One region of the Kitasatospora sp. NPDC056783 genome, then DNA from elsewhere that is predicted to be linked to it. Evidence: riboswitches for the same ligand, from Rfam matches in the RefSeq annotation. Region 1 holds a riboswitch; each other region holds the start of a gene.
The links. Region 1 has a riboswitch for thiamine pyrophosphate ahead of thiC (phosphomethylpyrimidine synthase ThiC). Riboswitches for the same ligand answer to the same signal wherever they lie in the genome.
Positions count from the first base shown of each region.

Region 2: it holds a riboswitch for thiamine pyrophosphate, as region 1 does, so the genes downstream of both, thiO (glycine oxidase ThiO) here and thiC (phosphomethylpyrimidine synthase ThiC) in region 1, are expected to answer to the same signal.
Region 3: it holds a riboswitch for thiamine pyrophosphate, as region 1 does, so the genes downstream of both, ACFRMQ_RS10390 (purine-cytosine permease family protein) here and thiC (phosphomethylpyrimidine synthase ThiC) in region 1, are expected to answer to the same signal.

Region 1 covers NZ_JBHUAF010000004.1:53,903-59,947, forward strand. Annotated here, with positions in the region: gene ACFRMQ_RS01795 (PKD domain-containing protein) at 1-1,730, opposite strand, end outside; TPP riboswitch at 1,956-2,090, shown strand; gene thiC (phosphomethylpyrimidine synthase ThiC) at 2,085-3,899, shown strand; gene ACFRMQ_RS01805 (hypothetical protein) at 4,158-4,580, shown strand; gene ACFRMQ_RS01810 (nuclear transport factor 2 family protein) at 4,741-5,166, opposite strand; gene ACFRMQ_RS01815 (SRPBCC domain-containing protein) at 5,345-5,782, shown strand; gene ACFRMQ_RS01820 (hypothetical protein) at 5,998-6,045, opposite strand, start outside.
Region 2 covers NZ_JBHUAF010000259.1:6,173-12,217, reverse strand. Annotated here, with positions in the region: gene thiE (thiamine phosphate synthase) at 46-696, opposite strand; gene ACFRMQ_RS28725 (Rv2175c family DNA-binding protein) at 696-1,061, opposite strand; gene ACFRMQ_RS28720 (NAD(P)/FAD-dependent oxidoreductase) at 1,104-2,312, opposite strand; TPP riboswitch at 2,549-2,661, shown strand; gene thiO (glycine oxidase ThiO) at 2,665-3,840, shown strand; gene thiS (sulfur carrier protein ThiS) at 3,837-4,076, shown strand; gene ACFRMQ_RS28705 (thiazole synthase) at 4,080-4,877, shown strand; gene pknB (Stk1 family PASTA domain-containing Ser/Thr kinase) at 4,997-6,045, shown strand, end outside.
Region 3 covers NZ_JBHUAF010000047.1:17,203-23,247, forward strand. Annotated here, with positions in the region: gene ACFRMQ_RS10380 (ATP-binding protein) at 1-10, opposite strand, end outside; gene ACFRMQ_RS10385 (glycerophosphodiester phosphodiesterase family protein) at 417-1,241, opposite strand; gene ACFRMQ_RS10390 (purine-cytosine permease family protein) at 1,327-2,769, opposite strand; TPP riboswitch at 2,762-2,906, opposite strand; gene ACFRMQ_RS10395 (S1C family serine protease) at 3,241-4,911, shown strand; tRNA gene ACFRMQ_RS10400 (tRNA-Ser) at 4,976-5,063, shown strand; gene ACFRMQ_RS10405 (MerR family transcriptional regulator) at 5,192-6,019, shown strand.

The DNA of each region.
Region 1 (6,045 bases):
GTGCCGTTCGGGCCGACCGGCACCGTCACCAGGTTGGCGACGTCCTGGCCGGGGCCGAAGTTCACGTTCGAGGTGCTCGGCCGGGCGGCGGCGGACGGGTACACGTCCAGGTGGCTGGTCGCGCTGCCCTGGGTGGCGGTCAGGTTGACCACCACGGCCGTGGCCCCGAGGGGCACCAGGTTCCCGGCCGAGCCGGAGACCCGGTTGCGGACGTCCAGGTCGATCGTCTCGTCGGGGCCGAGCCGGTAGCGGCCGGGCTGGCGGGTGTCCAGGATGCGGGTCGGCGCGATCGCGGTGTAGCCGGACGGGGCGTAGTCGACGGTGACGTTCGTCGAGTTGTCCCGGGTGGTGCCGAACTCGTCGGAGAAGGTCATTCGCACCGTGTAGGTGCCGGGCTTGGCGTAGACGTGGCGCTCGGAGGTCCGGTTCGACGGCGGCGTGGTCGTGCCGTCGCCGAAGTCGTAGGAGTAACCGGTGATCCGCGAGGGGCTGATCGGGTTGGCGTGGGCCATGACGGCGAGCGGGTCGAAGTCGTTCTCCGGGGTCACCGTGAGGCTGGCGCTCAGGGCGCCGATGGCCTCGTACGCGCCGCGGTCGCGAAAACCGCCGTTCGGTCCGGTGTTGGGGACGTCCGGGTGGTCGAATGGGCCGTGGCCGAGCAGATCCACGTCCGGAACACCGGGCACCTCGGGGCCGGCCGAGTCGATCGCGTTGCGGCCCTGCCAGCTGAACACGGAGGACTGGGGCACCGACAGGGGCGAGAAGCCGAGGTCGAACGGAACGGAGCCGTTCGCGTCGTGCTGGCCCTGGCCGGTCGCGGCCTGCAGTTCCGTGGCCGTCTTGTAGGCGGCGTCGGCCCACCTGTAGCTGGGGTAGCGCTCGGGGAGGAAGGACCAGACGGTGTTGTAGTCGAGGACGGTGCCGTCGGTCGAGCCGGCGGACACCTGGACGGCGCTCGTGGCGACGACGTTGCTGGTGATCGTCGCGTGGTCGGAGGAGCCGGCCAGGTCGATGGCCACCCCGGGCGCCACGTTCGTGGTGTTGTGGGTGATGACCGTGCCCGGCGCGTCGGTCACCGCGATGGCCGGTGCCTTGAAACTGGAGACGAAGTCGTTGCCCGCGATCACCGTCCCGGCGATTCCCGCGCCGACCTGCACACCACCGGTGGTGCCGCGGACGACCGAGCGCTCGATCCGGACGTGGTCACTGGCGCCGGTGACGGCGACCGCCGGCCGGGCGATCTTGTCGTCCCGCTGCTCGATCCAGTTGCCGGAGAGCTCGACCCGGCTGACGCCGTCGAGTTCGAAGTGGGTGACCTCGAAGCCGGAGAACACGATGTCGTGCTGGCCGGATATCCGCACCGGCTCCTTCTGCGGCCCGGCGATGACCGGGAAGGTGTTCGTTCGGCCCGGAACGGTCGACCTCATGCCGACGTGGCCGGTGCTCCGGAAGGTGATCGGTTTGCCGGGCTCACCGGAGTGCCGGACGGTCACGGCCTCCGGGTACGTCCCCGCCGAGACCTCCACCGTCTGGCCCGGCAGCGCCCGGTCTGCGGCGGCCTGGACGGTGCAGACCGGCAGGGCCTGGGTGCCCGGGCCGTCGTTCTTGCAGATACCGCCCCCGACGTACAGGACGACGGCGGCCGGTTCGGCCGCCACCGCGGGCAGTGGCAGGCCCACCACCGCGGAGATCACGGCAGCGCTCAGGCCTGCCGCATGACGGATGCGCACGGTGCGTTTCCCCCCAAGAGTCGTCAAAGAACGCGGACTCTCCGGGCGGCCCAGACCCGGATGGATCGTGCGCGCCCTGATGGAGTGTCTGCGGAGCATCGGTGAGCATTATGCGGGTGCGGCCGGACACTTCCCGCACGGGTTTCCCCGGCCCGCGCCCGTGACGCCCCCTGGACCTGCGGCGATCCGCTCGCTACCGTGTTGGGCGTCGTGTGCAGGCAACACCGCCTGCGACGCGGGAGCTCGGAGCACCGGGCTGAGAGGACGCTGACCGGGACGTCGACGGACGGACCGAAGGCTGCGTCGACCGCAGGAACCTGACCGGGTAATGCCGGCGTAGGGAGTAGAGGTCCGATGACCACGTTCGAAGCACAGCCGCAGTCTGCCCAGGGCGCCCCCAGCAGCGAGCGCACCGGCTACCCGACCCCGGCCTGGCGCAAGGCCCACCGCGAGGGGTCGCGCCCGGACCTGCGGGTCCCGTACCGCGAGGTGCTGCTCACCAACGGCCGCACCGTCCCGCTGTACGACACCTCCGGCCCGTACACCGACCCGTCCTACGAACCCGACGTGCGGCGCGGCCTGCCCGCGCTGCGGGACGCCTGGATCCGCCAGCGCGGCGACGTCGAGGAGTACGACGGCCGCGAGCCGCGCCCCGAGGACGACGGGATCAAGCACACCTCGCCGCGCGGCGGCAGCCTGCGCAACCTGGACGCCGTCTTCCCCGGTCGCCCGCGCCGCCCGCTGCGCGGCCGCGGTGGTGCCGCCGTCACCCAACTCGCTTACGCCAAGCGGGGCGTGTTGACGCCGGAGATGGAGTTCGTGGCGTTGCGCGAGGGCCTCGCGCCGGAGTTCGTGCGCGCCGAGGTGGCCCGCGGCCGGGCCGTGATCCCGGTCAACGTGAACCACCCGGAGGTGGAGCCGGCGATCATCGGCACCAACTTCCTGGTCAAGATCAACGCCAACATCGGCAACTCGGCGGTCACCTCCTCGATCGAGGAGGAGGTGGAGAAGATGACCTGGGCCACCCGTTGGGGCGCCGACACCGTCATGGACCTCTCCACCGGCCGCAACATCCACACCACCCGCGAGTGGATCCTGCGCAACTCGCCGGTGCCGATCGGCACCGTGCCGCTCTACCAGGCCCTGGAGAAGGTGGACGGCCGGGCCGAGGACCTGAGCTGGGAGGTCTACCGGGACACCATCGTCGAGCAGTGCGAGCAGGGCGTCGACTACATGACCGTCCACGCCGGCGTGCTGCTGCGCTACGTCCCGCTCACCGCGCGCCGCAAGACCGGCATCGTCTCGCGCGGCGGCTCGATCATGGCGGCCTGGTGCCTGGCGCACCACCAGGAGAACTTCCTCTACACCAACTTCGAGGAGCTCTGCGACATCCTCGCCTCCTACGACGTCACCTTCTCGCTCGGTGATGGGCTGCGCCCGGGCTCGATCGCGGACGCCAACGACGAGGCGCAGTTCGCCGAGCTGAAGACCCTCGGCGAGCTCGGCCGGATCGCCCGCGAGCGGGATGTCCAGGTGATGATCGAGGGCCCGGGACACGTCCCGATGCACAAGATCAAGGAGAACATGGATCTCCAGAAGGAGATCTGCGACGAGGCGCCGTTCTACACCCTGGGCCCGCTGACCACGGACGTCGCCCCCGGCTACGACCACATCACCTCGGGCATCGGCGCCGCGATGATCGCCTGGTGGGGCACCGCGATGCTCTGCTACGTCACCCCCAAGGAGCACCTGGGCCTGCCCAACCGGGACGACGTCAAGACCGGCGTGATCACCTACAAGATCGCCGCCCACGCCGCCGACCTGGCCAAGGGCCACCCCGGCGCCCAGGCCTGGGACGACGCCCTCTCCGACGCCCGCTTCGAGTTCCGCTGGGAGGACCAGTTCAACCTGGCCCTCGACCCGGAGACCGCCCGCGACTTCCACGACGAGACCCTTCCCGCCGAGCCCGCCAAGACCGCCCACTTCTGTTCGATGTGCGGCCCGAAGTTCTGCTCGATGAAGATCTCCCAGAAGATCCGGGACGAGCACGGCGACGGCTCCACCGCCGTGGACACCGACTTCGACGCGGAGGCCCTGGCCGGCATGGCCGAGAAGTCCGCCGAGTTCGCCGCCCAGGGGAACCGCGTCTACCTCCCCCTGGCCGACTGACCCGCCGCCCTCGTGGCGCCGCCCCGGTCACCCCGGGGCGGCGTTTCGTCTTCGGCCGCGGTGCGGGGGGCCGAAACCGGTGACGAATCGCCGGAGAATCGGGTGTCGGGGTGTCGCTGCGTCAACTCATTGTCCAATTTTTGCATTTCGCTTGAATCACGCCCGGGTCGATATCGCCGTGGTTGTCGGAAATGCGCAGGAAGGGCGCCGATAGGGTGCGGCGCACTACCCGCTGTGTCACGAGTACCCGAGGATTCAATGACCACCCCGCAGAGCCCGCAGGCCCCGTCGTCCCCCGAGGCGGTTGCCGCGACTCCGTTCCCGTACGCCGAGGCCGCGCAGGCGCCGGCGCCGGCGCCCAAGAAGAGCAAGCGCAAGAAGATGCTCTCGGTGCTCGGCACGCTCGTGCTGATCGTCGTCGTGGCGATCATCAAGGTCGCCGTCATCGACGCGGTCGACGGACCGGTGCGCGCCAAGGTCGGCGACTGCGTGAAGGTCACCGGAAGCGACGACCACCCGTCGGTCGACACGGTCGGCTGCGACAGTGGCAAGGCCACCCACACGGTGTCGAAGGTCGTCCAGGACACCTTCGACGTGAACACCTGTGGCGGCACCTTCGACGCGCTCGCCCAGCAGATGGACAACGAGAAGTTCGTGCTCTGCCTGACGCCGAAGAAGTGACCCCGCCCGGCCTGTCGGGGCGCCACCCGTAGGCTGAATCCCGGGGGGGGGGGATCCACCGTCGTGGACGGGGAGTTCGACGTCGAGTCCCCGACCGGCTGACGCACCGTCATGGGAGTGCCGCCCCGATCGTCTCGGGGCGGCGCTCCGTCGTCCCCGGCTACTCCTCGGCGCCGCCGAAGACCATGCGGTGGCCGCGCGCGGTGTCCATGTACTCGCGGACGCGGTGGATCAGCCCGTCGCGGAGTTCGAAGACGAGGCAGTAGTCGTTGGCGTAGTGGTTGCCGTCGGCGAGCGTCGCGGTCATGGTCTCCTCGACGACGACGCGGTCGCCGTCGGCGTGGAACCCGTGGAAGGCGACGTCGACGTCCCGGGCGAACAACCGGCCGAAGTCCTCGGCGAGGAACCGGGTGATCGCCTCCCTGCCGATCATGTGGCTGGGGCAGTCCAGCGCGACGGCCGTCGCGTTTCCGGCCGGCGCCAGCCATTCGGCGTCCTCGGTGAAGACGGCGGAGATCCGGTCCGCGTCGTGGCTGGCGAACGCCTTCCAGGCGTTCCGGACGATGTCGCGGCTGTGTGGTGGCATGACGGCGAGGCTAGGCGGGGGCGGCCCCCGGCACTGGCGGATTTCGGACGGTGTCACCCGTGGGCGGGTCCGGTCGGGGGAACCGCCGAAAAAACTCTCGCGGGGAGCGATGAGTTCTCGGGGCGGTCGGGGTCTACCCCTGTGCAAGCGATCACGTGACCACGGAGGAGACACCGAGATGACCGAGAACCTGGGCGAGCTGACCATCACCCGTGAGCTGCCGGGGGCTCCGGCGGACGCGTTCGACGCGTACTTCGAGCCGGAGCGGTTCGTCCGGTTCTGGGGGCCGGTGGGCACCCACGTCACGCTGGAGAGCGTGACGATCGAGGCGAAGGAGGGCGGGCGCTACGACAGCACCATGGTGATCGACGCGACCGGCGAGGAGTACCCGCTGAAGGCCGAGGTCGCCGAGTTCCGGGCCGGTGAGTCGTTCACGATGGTGGAGGAGGGCTCGGGCATGCGGTCCACCCTCACCTTCACCGGGCTCGACGCGGGCGGCACCCGGGTGGTGCTGCACCAGAGCGGGGTGCCGGAGATGTTCCGCGGCCCGGAGGCCGAGGCAGGGCTGAACTCCAGCTTCGACCGGCTGGTCGAGCACCTCGCCGGCCGGGGCTGACCGACGGCCGGGGTGCCGCCCGCGCCGCCGGGAGGCACCCCGCCGCCGTAGGGCCCCGCGCAGCAGCAGGAGTTCGACGCCGTCCGGGTGGTTCAGTCGGAGCGGGCCACGACCGGGGACCAGGTGGTTGCCCAGCCGGCGGGTGAACTCGGGGCCGGCGACCGGAGGCTGGGCCCCAACCGGCCTCGTCGGGCCCCAACCGGCCTCGTCGGGTCCTAGCCGACCTCGTCGGGTCCGGTGAAGTCGGGCGGGGTGTAACCGGG
Region 2 (6,045 bases), on a different contig from region 1:
CGGCCCCGGCGGGGTGGCCGGACCGAGGTGGTCGAGCCGGGGCGGTCAGGCCGCGCGCACCCGGCGGGACAGCTCGGCGGCGGCCGCCCTCGGGTCCTCCGCCGCGGTGATCGCCCGCACCACGACGATCCGGCGGGCACCGGCGGCCAGCACCTCGTCCAGGTTGCCGAGGTCGATCCCGCCGATCGCGAACCACGGCCGGTCGGTGTCCTGCTTGGCCGCGTACGAGACCAGGCCGAGGCCCGGCGCCGGGCGGCCCGGCTTGGTCGGGGTCGGCCAGACCGGGCCGGTGCAGAAGTAGTCCACCCCGGGCTCGGCGATCGCCGCGTCCACCTCGGACTCGGCGTGGCAGGACCGGCCGATCAGCACGTCCTCGCCGAGGATCGCCCGGGCGGCCGGCACCGGCAGGTCGTCCTGGCCGAGGTGCAGCACGTCCGGCCGGGCCGCGTGGGCGACGTCGGCGCGGTCGTTGACGGCCAGCAGCTTGCCGTGCCGGCGGCAGGCGTCGGCGAAGACCTCCAGGGCCTCCAGCTCCTGCCTGGCCTCCAGGCCCTTGTCGCGCAGCTGGACGATGTCCACCCCGCCGGCCAGCGCCGCGTCCAGGAACTCGGCGAGGTCGCCCCGCTCGCGACGGGCGTCGGTGCACAGGTAGAGCCGGGCGTCGGCGAGCCCGGCGCGCGGCGTGTCCGCCGCCATCAGATCAGCATCGCCTGGGCGCGGCGCTTGACCTCGGTGCCGCGGTTCTCCCGCAGCGCCTGGATCGGGCTGCCGGGCAGCGACGGGTCCTCGGTGAAGAGCCACTCCAGGATCTCCACGTCGTTGTAGCCGCAGTCCCGCAGCACGGTCAGGGTGCCGGACAGGTGCTTGACCAGGCCCGGGCCGTCGATGAACGCGGCCGGGACCTGGAGCGACTTGTTCGGGCCGCGCCGGACGGCGATCAGGCCGCCGTTCTTGACCAGGTCACGTACCTCGGTGACCCGGACCCCCCACTGCTCCGAGATGTCGGGCAGGTACATCCAGTCGGTGACCAGGGCTTCAATCTTGCTTTCGATCTCACTCACGCCACCAGACTGCCACCTCCACGACCCACCGCGCACCAGGCACTACCCCGCGACGGCCGCCTTCAGCGGTACCGCGGGGTCGGCCGCGCGGGCCCGGTCCAGCGCGGTGCCGGCCTCGATCAGCTTGCGCCCCTGGGCGAGGTCACGCGGGCGGTCCACGGTCAGCAGCGCGCTCGGCACCCCGTCGCGCAGCCAGAGCACCGACCAGGCGGCGTCCTCGGGGCCGCCGCGCCACAGCAGTTCGTCGCCCTCGGTGTGCCGGCCGGCGTACTGGACCATCCGACCGAACTGCTCCGACCAGAAGTACGGCACCGGGTCGTAGGCCGGCGCGTCCGCGCCCAGGACGGCGGCGGCCACCGCCTCCCCGGACTTCAGGGCGTGGTCCCAGTGCTGGACGGCCAGTCGGGCGCCGGCCCTGGCCGAGGGGTAGCTGACGCAGTCGCCGGCCGCGAAGACGCCGGGCACTGAGGTGCGCAGCCGCCCGTCCACGAGCACCGCGCCGGTCGCGTCCAGCTCGACCCCGGTGCCGGCCAGCCAGCCCGTCGCGGGCCGGGCGCCGATGCCGACCACCACCTCGTCGGCGGGCAGGTGCGAGCCGTCCGCCAGCAGCACCGCGCCGGGCTCGACGGCGGCCACGCCGACGCCGCAGCGCAGGTCGATCCCGGCCTCGGCGTACCAGGCGGCCATCGCCGAACCGAGCCCGGTCGGCAGCGCGCCGGGCAGCGGCGCCGGGCCGGCCTCGACCACCGTCACCTCGCAGCCCGCCCCGCGGGCCGCGGTGGCCACCTCGGCGCCGATCCAGCCCGCGCCGACCAGCACCAGCCGCAGCCCGGGGCGCAGCAGCTCGCGCAGTGCCAGGGCGTCGTCCAGGGTGTGCAGCAGGTGCGCGCGCTCGGCGCCGGGCAGGGCGCGCGGGACGGCGCCGGTGGCGATCACCAGCGAGCCGTACGGGAGGTCGCCGCCGTCGGTGTGCAGCACGCCGGGGGTGAGGCCGGTGGCGCGGCGGCCGGTGAGCAGCTCGATGCCGAGCTCCCGGTAGTCGATGCCCAGGGTGGTGGAGTCCACCTTGCCGAGCAGGACGTCCTTGGAGAGCGGCGGCCGGTCGTACGGCGCGCGCGGTTCCTCCCCGACCAGCGTGATCCGCCCCTCCCAGCCGCCCTGCCGCAGCTTGAGGGCGCACTGCGCCCCGGCCAGCCCGGCTCCGACAACGACCACCCGATCCGTCCCGCTCAGCTCTGCCACGCCCGTCACTGTACTCAGCGGCCCCCGGCCGCCCCAGGGCCCGGCGCCCCCTGCCCACCCCTACTTCGGGCCTACGTCCGGGCCGGGTGGTGAGGGGGCGGGCCCGCGGCCGAGGGCGGGCGGAGGACCCGTCGATCGGACCGGTTCGCCGCCCGGGGCGGGACGCGGGCAGCGGGGCGCGGGCCGCCGCCCCCGTCCACCCTTCGTACGGGCCTTCGGCCGCGCCGCCCCCCGGCGTTAAGGTGGGATGACCACACGGGAGCCCGGCGTACCGGGCTGAGAGGCGGGCTGGCACGGCCCGCGACCGTCCGAACCTGATCCGGGTCATACCGGCGAAGGGAGAAGAGCAGCCTTGTCACGCATGGCCTCAGGCACCCATGCCGACGTGCTGGTGATCGGCGGGGGCATCATCGGCCTCGCCGTCGCCTGGCGCGCCGCCCAGCTCGGACTGCGGCACGTGGCCGTGGTCGACCCCACCCCCGGCGGCGGCGCCGCCCGGGTCGCGGCCGGAATGCTCGCCCCGGTCACCGAGCTGCAGTACGGCGAGGAGCCGCTGCTGCGCCTCGGGATGGCCTCGAACGAGCGGTACGCGGCCTTCGCCGCCGAACTCACCGAGGCGAGCGGCGGCGCGGACACCGGCTACCGCCGGTGCGGCACCCTCGCCGTCGCGCTGGACTCCGACGACCGCGAGGAACTGCGCGAACTGCACGCCTTCCACCAGCGGCTCGGCCTGGACTCGACCTGGCTGACCGGCCGGGAGTCCCGCAAGCTGGAGCCGATGCTCGCCCCCGGCGTGCGCGGCGGCCTGCACGTCTCGAACGACCACCAGGTGGACGGCCGCCGGCTGCTCACGGCCCTGCTCGCCGCCTGCGAGCGCGCGCACGTCGCCGTCCACCGTGCCGAGGCCGTCGAACTGCTGGTCGAGGACGGCCGGGCGGCCGGCGCCCGGCTGAGCACCTCGGAGACCGTCACCGCCGACCGGGTCGTGCTCGCGGCCGGCCCGTACAGCCACCGGCTGCCCGGCCTGCCCGAGGGGGTGCTGCCCGCGATCCGCCCGGTGAAGGGGCAGGTGCTGCGGCTGCGCGTCCCCAAGGCCTACCGGCCGTTCCTCTCCCGCAACGTCCGTGCCGTGGTCCGCGGCCAGCACCTCTACCTGGTGCCGCGCGAGAACGGCGAGCTGGTGGTCGGCGCGACCACTGAGGAGCAGGGCTACGACACCACCGTCACCGCCGGCGGGGTGTACGAACTCCTGCGTGACGCCCACGAGTTGGTCCCGGGGATCACCGAGATTCCGCTGCTGGAGACCTCGGCCGGACTGCGCCCCGGCTCCCCGGACAACGCCCCGCTGCTGGGCCCGACCTCGCTGCCCGGGCTGGTCGCCGCCACCGGCCACTACCGCAACGGCGTGCTGCTCACCCCGGTGACCGCGGACCTGGTCTCCGAGTACCTGGCCACCGGCGAGGTCCCCGAGCTCGCGAGGCCGTTCACGCCACTGCGCTTCTCCCCCGACCGCTCCACGACGAAGGCCGCCGCATGACCGAGACCACCCGGACCGAGAACGCCTCGGCCGAGATCGCCCTGACCGTCAACGGCGAGCCCCGCCGGGTGCCCGCCGCGACCACCCTCGCCGAGCTGGTGGCCACCGTCAGCGCCGCCCCCACCGGCGTCGCCGCAGCCCTCAACGAGGCCGTGGTGCCCCGCGGTTCGTGGTCCGCGACGGTGCTGGACGCCGACGACCGGATCGAGATCCTCACCGCCGTCCAGGGAGGCTGAACCATGGCCGACGACCTCCTCACCATCGCCGGGACGACCTTCTCCTCCCGGCTGATCATGGGCACCGGCGGCGCCCCCAGCCTGGAGGTCCTGGAGCGCGCGCTGCTCGCCTCCGGCACCGAGCTGACCACCGTCGCGATGCGCCGGGTCGACGCCTCCACCCAGGGCTCCGTGCTGGACGTGCTGACCCGCAACGGCATCCGCGTGCTGCCCAACACGGCCGGCTGCTTCACCGCCGGCGAGGCCGTGCTGACCGCCCGGCTGGCCCGCGAGGCGCTCGGCACCGACTGGGTGAAGCTGGAGGTGATCGCCGACGAGCGCACCCTGCTGCCGGACCCGATCGAGCTGCTGGACGCCGCCGAGACCCTGGTCGACGACGGCTTCACCGTGCTGCCGTACACCAACGACGACCCGGTGCTGGCGCGCAAGCTGGAGGACGTCGGCTGTGCGGCCATCATGCCGCTGGGCTCGCCGATCGGTTCGGGCCTGGGCATCCGCAACCCGCACAACTTCCAGCTGATCGTGGAGGGCGCGGGCGTCCCGGTGGTGCTGGACGCGGGTGCCGGCACCGCCTCCGACGTCGCGCTGGCGATGGAGCTGGGCTGCTCCGCGGTGATGCTGGCCTCCGCGGTGACCCGCGCTCAGGACCCGGTGCTGATGGCCGAGGCGATGCGGCACGCCGCCGAGGCGGGCCGGCTCGCCCACCGGGCCGGCCGCATCCCGCGCCGCTTCCACGCCGAGGCGTCCTCCGCGATGGCCGGCCGCGCCGACCTGGACACCCGGGAGCACCCGGCGTTCTGAGGCCCCGACCTGGACCCCGGCGTGTCACGGGCCGGGCGCGGCCGGGCCCGGGGGCGGTGCCCTCCGGGCCCGGCCCGCCACGTCACCACCGGGCCCTGTCCTAGACTCACCGGGTGGACATGGCATTGCACGACCCCCTGATCGGCGCCCTGCTCGACAACCGGTACCGGGTCGAGCAGCGCATCGCCACCGGCGGGATGTCCACCGTCTACAAGGGCACCGACACCCGCCTGGACCGGGTGGTCGCGCTCAAGGTGATGCACCCCTCGCTGGCCGGCGACGAGGGCTTCACCTCCCGTTTCATCCGCGAGGCCAAGGCCGTCGCCAAGCTCACCCACCCCAACGTGGTCAACGTCTTCGACCAGGGCGCGGACGGGGGCCACGTCTTCCTCGCCATGGAGTACGTGCCCGGCCGCACCCTGCGCGACCTGCTGCGCGACCGCGGCGCGCTGTCCGTCCGGGCCGCGCTGGACGTCCTGGAGCCGGTGCTCGCCGCGCTCGGCGCCGCCCACCGGGCCGGGCTGGTGCACCGCGACGTCAAGCCGGAGAACGTGCTGATCACCGAGAGCGGCCTGGTCAAGGTCGCCGACTTCGGCCTGGTCCGGGTGCTCGGCACCGCCGACGGAGCCCCCACCTCGACCACCACCGCCACCGGCGGCACGGTCATGGGCACCGTCTCCTACCTGGCCCCCGAGCAGATCCTCCCGGACGCCCCCACCGACCAGCGGGTGGACGTCTACGCGTCCGGCATCCTGCTGTACGAGATGCTCACCGGCCACCGCCCGCACACCGGAGACAACCCCGTCCAGGTCATGTACAAGCACCTGCACGAGGACGTCCCGGCGCCCTCGCTGATCGCCCCCGCCGTCGGCCCGGCCCTGGACGCGATCGTGGCCGGCGCCTGCGCCCGGTCCGCCGACGCCCGCCCGTACGACGCGGTCGAGCTGCTCGCCGCCCTCCAGCGGGTCCGCCGCGCCCTCACCCCGGCCGAGCTGGACGCCGAGCCGCCCGCCTCCACCCGGCCCAGCCCGCGCTACCCGACCAGCGAGCCGACCTCGGTGATCCAGCAGCTGCCGCGGCCCGCCGACGCCCCGCCGACGGAGCGCACCAGCGTGCTGGACATGCCCGCCGAGCTGATGGACCAGCTGCTCACCGAGCCGCGCCCGTA
Region 3 (6,045 bases), on a different contig from region 1:
CATTGCTCAACAGCTCGGAAAGGATCAGAACGGCATCATCGATGACCGGTTCCGGTATCTGCCGGTCACCCAGATCTCGACGCAGTCGGCGCCGCGCGACCCCGACACTCGCTGGGCCGTGCGGCACTGCCATGGTCGATGAAGCCGGCACTTCACGCGCCACCATCAACGCCACCCCCGGACCTCCTTCAGCGTTTGCCGAGGGAGAGATGCCCCTTGGTAATGCGTCGGAAACGAGCACCGGGCGATCCCGCGAGTCCATTTCGAACACAGCGACCGACAGTCGACATCAGGTCATTCCGTGCTCACCCTCCGTCGCTCGGGTGAATGAATTCCGGCAATTTCGAGCAAGGAAGGTTTGATTGCCGACCAGAGTGATCGGATCGGACGGCTATCGCGTTCGGTGCGTCGGCGGATCACCGGCCGAGCTGCGCCAGCACCTCCGCGGGCCGGTTGGTGATGATCGCGGAGACCCCGAGTTCCAGGCAGAGCTCGACGTCGGCAGGCTCGTCCACCGTCCACACGTGGACCTCGTGCCCCAGCTCGCGCAGCCGGGTCACCAGCTGCGGGCGGGCCCGCACCAGCTCGATGCCCGGACCGGCGATCCGAGCCCCGCCCGGCAGCGGCGAGCCCGCGCGCAGCCGGCCCAGCAGCGGCAGCTGCCGCTCGAACAGGAACACCCGCCGGTACTCCGGCGCGGCGGCGGCCACCCGGTTCAGCGCGATCGAGGAGAAGCTCATGATCCGGGCGGACGGACGGTCGCCCTCACGGCTCGCGCCGATCTTGAACCGCTCCAGCGTCCGCAGCAGCTCGGCCTCCACCCGGCCGCGGAAGCGCACCGGGTGCTTGGTCTCGATCGCCAGGTCCACCGGGCGGCCGCAGTCCACCACCAGCTCCAGCAGGCGCTCCAGCCGCAGCACGCCGCGCACCTCCGGGTCGGTGCTGGGACGGCCGGTCTTCCAGGCGCCGAAGTCGTACGCCTCCAGCTCGGCGAGGGTCATCGCCGAGACGGTGCCCCGGCCGTTGGAGACCCGGCCGATCCGGCGGTCGTGCACGCAGACCAGCGCGCCGTCGGCGGTGACCCGGACGTCGCACTCCAGGGCGTCCGCGCCCTCGTCGAGCGCGCGCCGGTAGGCCGCGAGGGTGTGCTCGGGCAGGGCGTGGGAGGAACCGCGGTGGGCGATCACCTGGACGGGAGGCGCGGTGCGCGCCGCCGTCGAGGACAGGTCTGGGCTGGTCACGGGCCCAACGATAGGCGGCGGAAGTGACGCGCGGACGAAGACGGCCCCAACCTGTGGGGCCGTCTCGGTCGGTTCTCCGGCCGCCTCAGCGCCGGGCGCCCCGCCGGCTGAGCGGGGTGAGCGCCCAGGTCACCAGGGCCGGCACCAGGAAGGCGAACAGCGAGGCGGAGGTCCACTCCCGCGGGGTGAAGTGCAGCGCCTCCTGGGCGGAGGTCCAGAAGTCCGTCCACCAGCCGGCCACGTTCGTCGGCGCGACGAACTGGTAGACCGCGAAGCCCAGCAGCCACGGCAGCAGCATCAGCCAGCGGGACGGCGCGTCCGCGGAGAGGTCCCAGCCGTGCCGTCCGGCGCCGAGGAAGTAGTCCACCGCGAGCACCGCCAGCAGCGGCACGAACACCGAGCCGATCAGGCCGAGGAAGCCGTAGTAGGTGTCGGTGAACTCGCCGATCCGCAGCGCCAGCACGGTGGTCAGGACGCCGATCGCGCCGGACAGCACCCGGCGGTCCACCTTCGGCAGCAGGTTCTGCACCGACATCGCGGTCGAGTACACGTTGGCGAAGGACTGGTCCGTCTCGCGCAGCACCAGCACCAGCAGGAACAGCCAGCCGGCCCAGACCCCGAGGAAGGAGTCGAAGATCCGGTTCGGGTCGCCGTCCGACTGCAGCAGCGCCATCAGGCCGAGCACGTAGCACCAGACCTGGGCGAGCGTGTAGCCGGAGAAGCTCCCCCAGAACGCCGAGCGCGGGGTGCGCGAGTGCCGGGTGTAGTCGGCGGCCAGCGGGACGAAGGAGATCGACACCGCGATCATCGCGTCGGTGGCGCCCAGGAAGCCGTGCCAGTTGCCCGCGCCCGGGTCCGGCACGCCCTGGCGGCCCAGCTGGACGGTGAAGTACACCATCGCGACCGCGACGGCCCCGGCCACGAACCGGCGCAGCACCGCGATCGAGCCCAGCGGCCAGATGGTCAGCGCGGTGGTCAGCGCGCCCGCGAGCAGGACGAACAGCCAGCGGTAGCCGCTGGTGTGCGCGACGGTCTGGGCGCCCGCCGAGATGGTCAGCAGCTCGAACACGCCCCAGCCGACGCACTGCACGATGTTCAGCACCGTCGGCAGGTACGACAGCCGGGTGCCGAACAGACCGCGCAGGTTCGCCATCGCGGGGGCGCCGGTGCGGGCGCCGATCACCGCGGCCACGCCGAGCATCGCGGTGCCGACCGCCGTACCGACCACGATCGCGGTCACCGCGGCGGCCAGCGACAGCTCGTTGCCGCGGGCGCCGAGCACGGTGGCGGCGGTGGAGAAGCCGATCAGGCTGACGCCCAGGTTCATCCAGAGCGCGAACTGGTCCCGGAAGCGCAGCGTGCGGGGCGGTTCGGTGTCCAGGACCAGGGGGGCCTCGACGTGCTCGGGGCCTTCCAGGACGGCGGTCGCGGCGGTCCCGGTGGGCGCGGTGCCCGCGGGGGGCGTGGCTCCGGAGAAATCCTTGGACGCGTTCGCGTCCGGAGAAGAGGATGGCGAAGCAGGCGGCATGGCCGATACTCCCTACGCCGGCATTACCCGGACAGGTTCCGGCGGTCAGCGCCCCCTCGACCGCCCGTCACTCCGGTGGCGTACGGTCGACATGCGCACTCTCAGCCTGGTGGGTCCAAGCTCCCGCGTGTCAGTTGTGAGCGACAGGCTAACCGGGACGGGGGCGAACCCCCAAGGCCGAGGGGTGCGCGGTCCGCATCGCGGGACACCCGGCGGGGGAGGGGAGCCTCGGCCGGCGGTACCGAGGTCGGGGCCGGCTAAGGATTCTTATGAGTTCTTCAGAGGGGTCCTTACGGCAATCGAATCGACAGTGCGAAAAACTATGGTCCTTGGTTCTGCCAGCTATGGAGGTCGTCCGTGAGCACCGAGCGCGAGGTTGGGCCCACCGGGCCGCAGGGGGAGCAGCCCGCCGGCCCGGGAGCGGCTGAGGCCGTTTCCGACGGCCCCGCTCAGGGCGGGCACCAGCCGACCATGGCGTTCCGCCGGGTGTCCGAGCCGGAGGCCGGCGACGGCGTTCCGGCGGCGGGTGTCCCGGCCGACGGTTTTCCGGCGGAGGGTGTTCCGGCCGACGGTGTTCCGGCGGAGGGCGGGCACAATCCCACCGTCGCCTTCACCAAGGTGCCCGCACCGCAGCCGCCCGCCGCGCCCGTCGTGGCCCCCGCGCCCGCCGTCCAGGAGCCGGCCGTCGACCCGGCCACCGGCTACATCGACGCGCCGCCGCCGGTCCTGCCGCCCGCCCCGCCCGCCGCCCCGGCCCTGCCGCCGTCCGGCAACCCGTACGCCACCCCGACCCACGGCGTCCCGTCCGCCGCCGCGCACGAGGGGTACGGCGCGCACGAGGGGTACGGCGCCGCTCCGGCCGCGCCCGGCGCCCCCGCCGCGCACGGCCACCACCCGTTCGGGGCCGGTCAGCCGCTCGGCGGCTGGGGCCCCGCCCACGACTCCGCCGGTGGCACGGGTTACCCCGGCGGCCCGGTCGGTTACCCGGCGGAGTACGCCGGCGGCCCCGGTGGCCCGGGCAAGAAGCGCGGCGGCCTGGTCGCCCTGCTCGCGGCCGTCGCGCTGGTCGCCGGTCTGGCCGGTGGCGCGCTCGGCGTGACCGTCGCCAACCGCGCCGACAGCAGCACCTCCGCGAACGACCACCGCAGCACCACCGTCCAGGCCAGCGACACCCAGAAGAGCGAGCCCACCCCCGGCTCGATCGCCGCCATCGCGCAGAAGGCGCTGCCCAGCGTCGTCACCATCAAGGCGCAGGGCAACGGCGAGTCCGGCACCGGCACCGGCTTCGTCTTCGACACCGAGGGCCACATCCTCACCAACAACCACGTGGTCGCGCCGACCCTCAACGGCGGCAAACTGACCGTCAAGTTCGCCGACGGCAGCTCCTACAACGCCTCGGTGCTGGGCCACGCCGAGGGCTACGACGTCGCCGTCGTCAAGATCGACAACCCGCCCAAGAGCAAGCTGGCCCCGCTGCCGCTGGCCGACTCCGACAAGGTCAACGTCGGCGACGCCACCGTCGCGATCGGTGCGCCGTACGGCCTGGAGTCCACCGTCACCAGCGGCATCATCAGCGCCAAGGACCGCCCGGTGGCCTCCGGCGACGAGACCGGCGCGCAGGCCTCGTACATGAACGCCCTCCAGACCGACGCCTCGATCAACCCCGGCAACTCCGGCGGCCCGCTGCTCGACTCCGGCGGTGCGGTGGTCGGCATCAACTCGGCGATCCAGTCCAACGCCTCCGCCAACGGCCGGGCCGGCAGCATCGGCCTGGGCTTCGCCATCCCGATCAACCAGGCCAAGTGGGTCGCGGACACCCTGATCAAGACCGGCAAGCCCGTCTACGCCAAGCTCGACGTGCTCCGCAACGACGACTACAAGGGCGACGGCGCGCAGATCCAGACCAAGGACATCCAGGGCCAGCCGGCCGTCACCCCCGGCGGCGCGGCCGACAAGGCGGGCCTCAAGCCGGGCGACGTCATCACCAAGCTCGGCGGCGTCCCGATCGAGAACGGCCCCGCCCTGGTCAGCCGGATCTGGACGCACAAGCCCGGCGAGACCGTCGACGTCGAGTACACCCGCAACGGCCAGACCCTCAACACCAAGGTCACCCTGGCCGAGCGCGTCGGCGACCAGCCGTGACCCCCCGGGCCCACCGAAACGTGTGCGCCGAACCCCGCCGGACCCGTTAGGCTGACCTCCGCCTGGAGAGCTGCCCGAGCGGCCTAAGGGAACAGTCTTGAAAACTGTCGTGCGGTGACCCCGTACCGTGGGTTCGAATCCCACGCTCTCCGCCGGTAGGAGAACCACCTGCTCAGGGCGGGTGCCGACATCGTTCGGCACCCGCCCTCGGTGTTTCCTGCCGGGCGCGGGAGGCCGGGGTTGACCCTGACACGGTGGCAGGGGGTGGAGTGGTCGCACCATGTTGAACATCGGAGACTTCGCCAAGCACGGCCGGGTGTCGGTACGGATGCTGCGCCACTACGACGCGATCGGGCTGCTGCGGCCCGCCCGGGTGGACCCGGTCAGTGGGTACCGCCTCTACGAGGCCGCCCAACTCGCCCGGCTCAACCGGGTGATCGCGCTCAAGGAGCTCGGCTTCACCCTGCAACAGGTGCGGGCCGTCCTGGACGAGCGGCCGGACACGGCCGAATTGCGCGGGATGCTGCGGCTGCGGCGGGCCCAGCTCGCCGAGGCCATCGCGGCCGACGAGCTGCGGCTGGCCCGGGTGGAGGCGAGGCTCCGGACGATCGAGAGCGAGGGGACCATGTCCGCACACGATGTCGTCGTGAAGTCGGTGCCGTCCGTCCGGGTGGCCCAACTGACGGCGGTGGCCGCGAGTTACGAGCCGGAGGACATCGGGCCGGTGATCGGGCCGCTGTTCGCCGAGCTGTGCCGGCGGCTGGACGAGGCCGGGATCGAGGCGGCCGGGCCGTCCGTCGCCGGCTACCAGGACGCGCCGGAGGGCGACGGCTCGGTGCTGGTCCTGGCCGCCGTCCCGGTCGGCCCGTCGGTGCGGCCGGGCGGGCACGGCTTCGAGGTGCTCGACCTGGCGCCGATCGAGGAGGCGGCGACCATCGTGCACCGCGGCTCGATGGACGGGGTGCTGGGCACCAGCCAGGAACTGGCCCGCTTCATCGAGGAGAACGGCTACCGTTCGGCCGGCTACGCCCGGGAGCTGTACCTGGAGTGCCCGGAGGACCCGGCCGGGTGGGTCACCGAGCTCCAGGAGCCGGTCGCCCGGCGGTAGCGGCTCTTGCCCTCGACCGGGTCGAG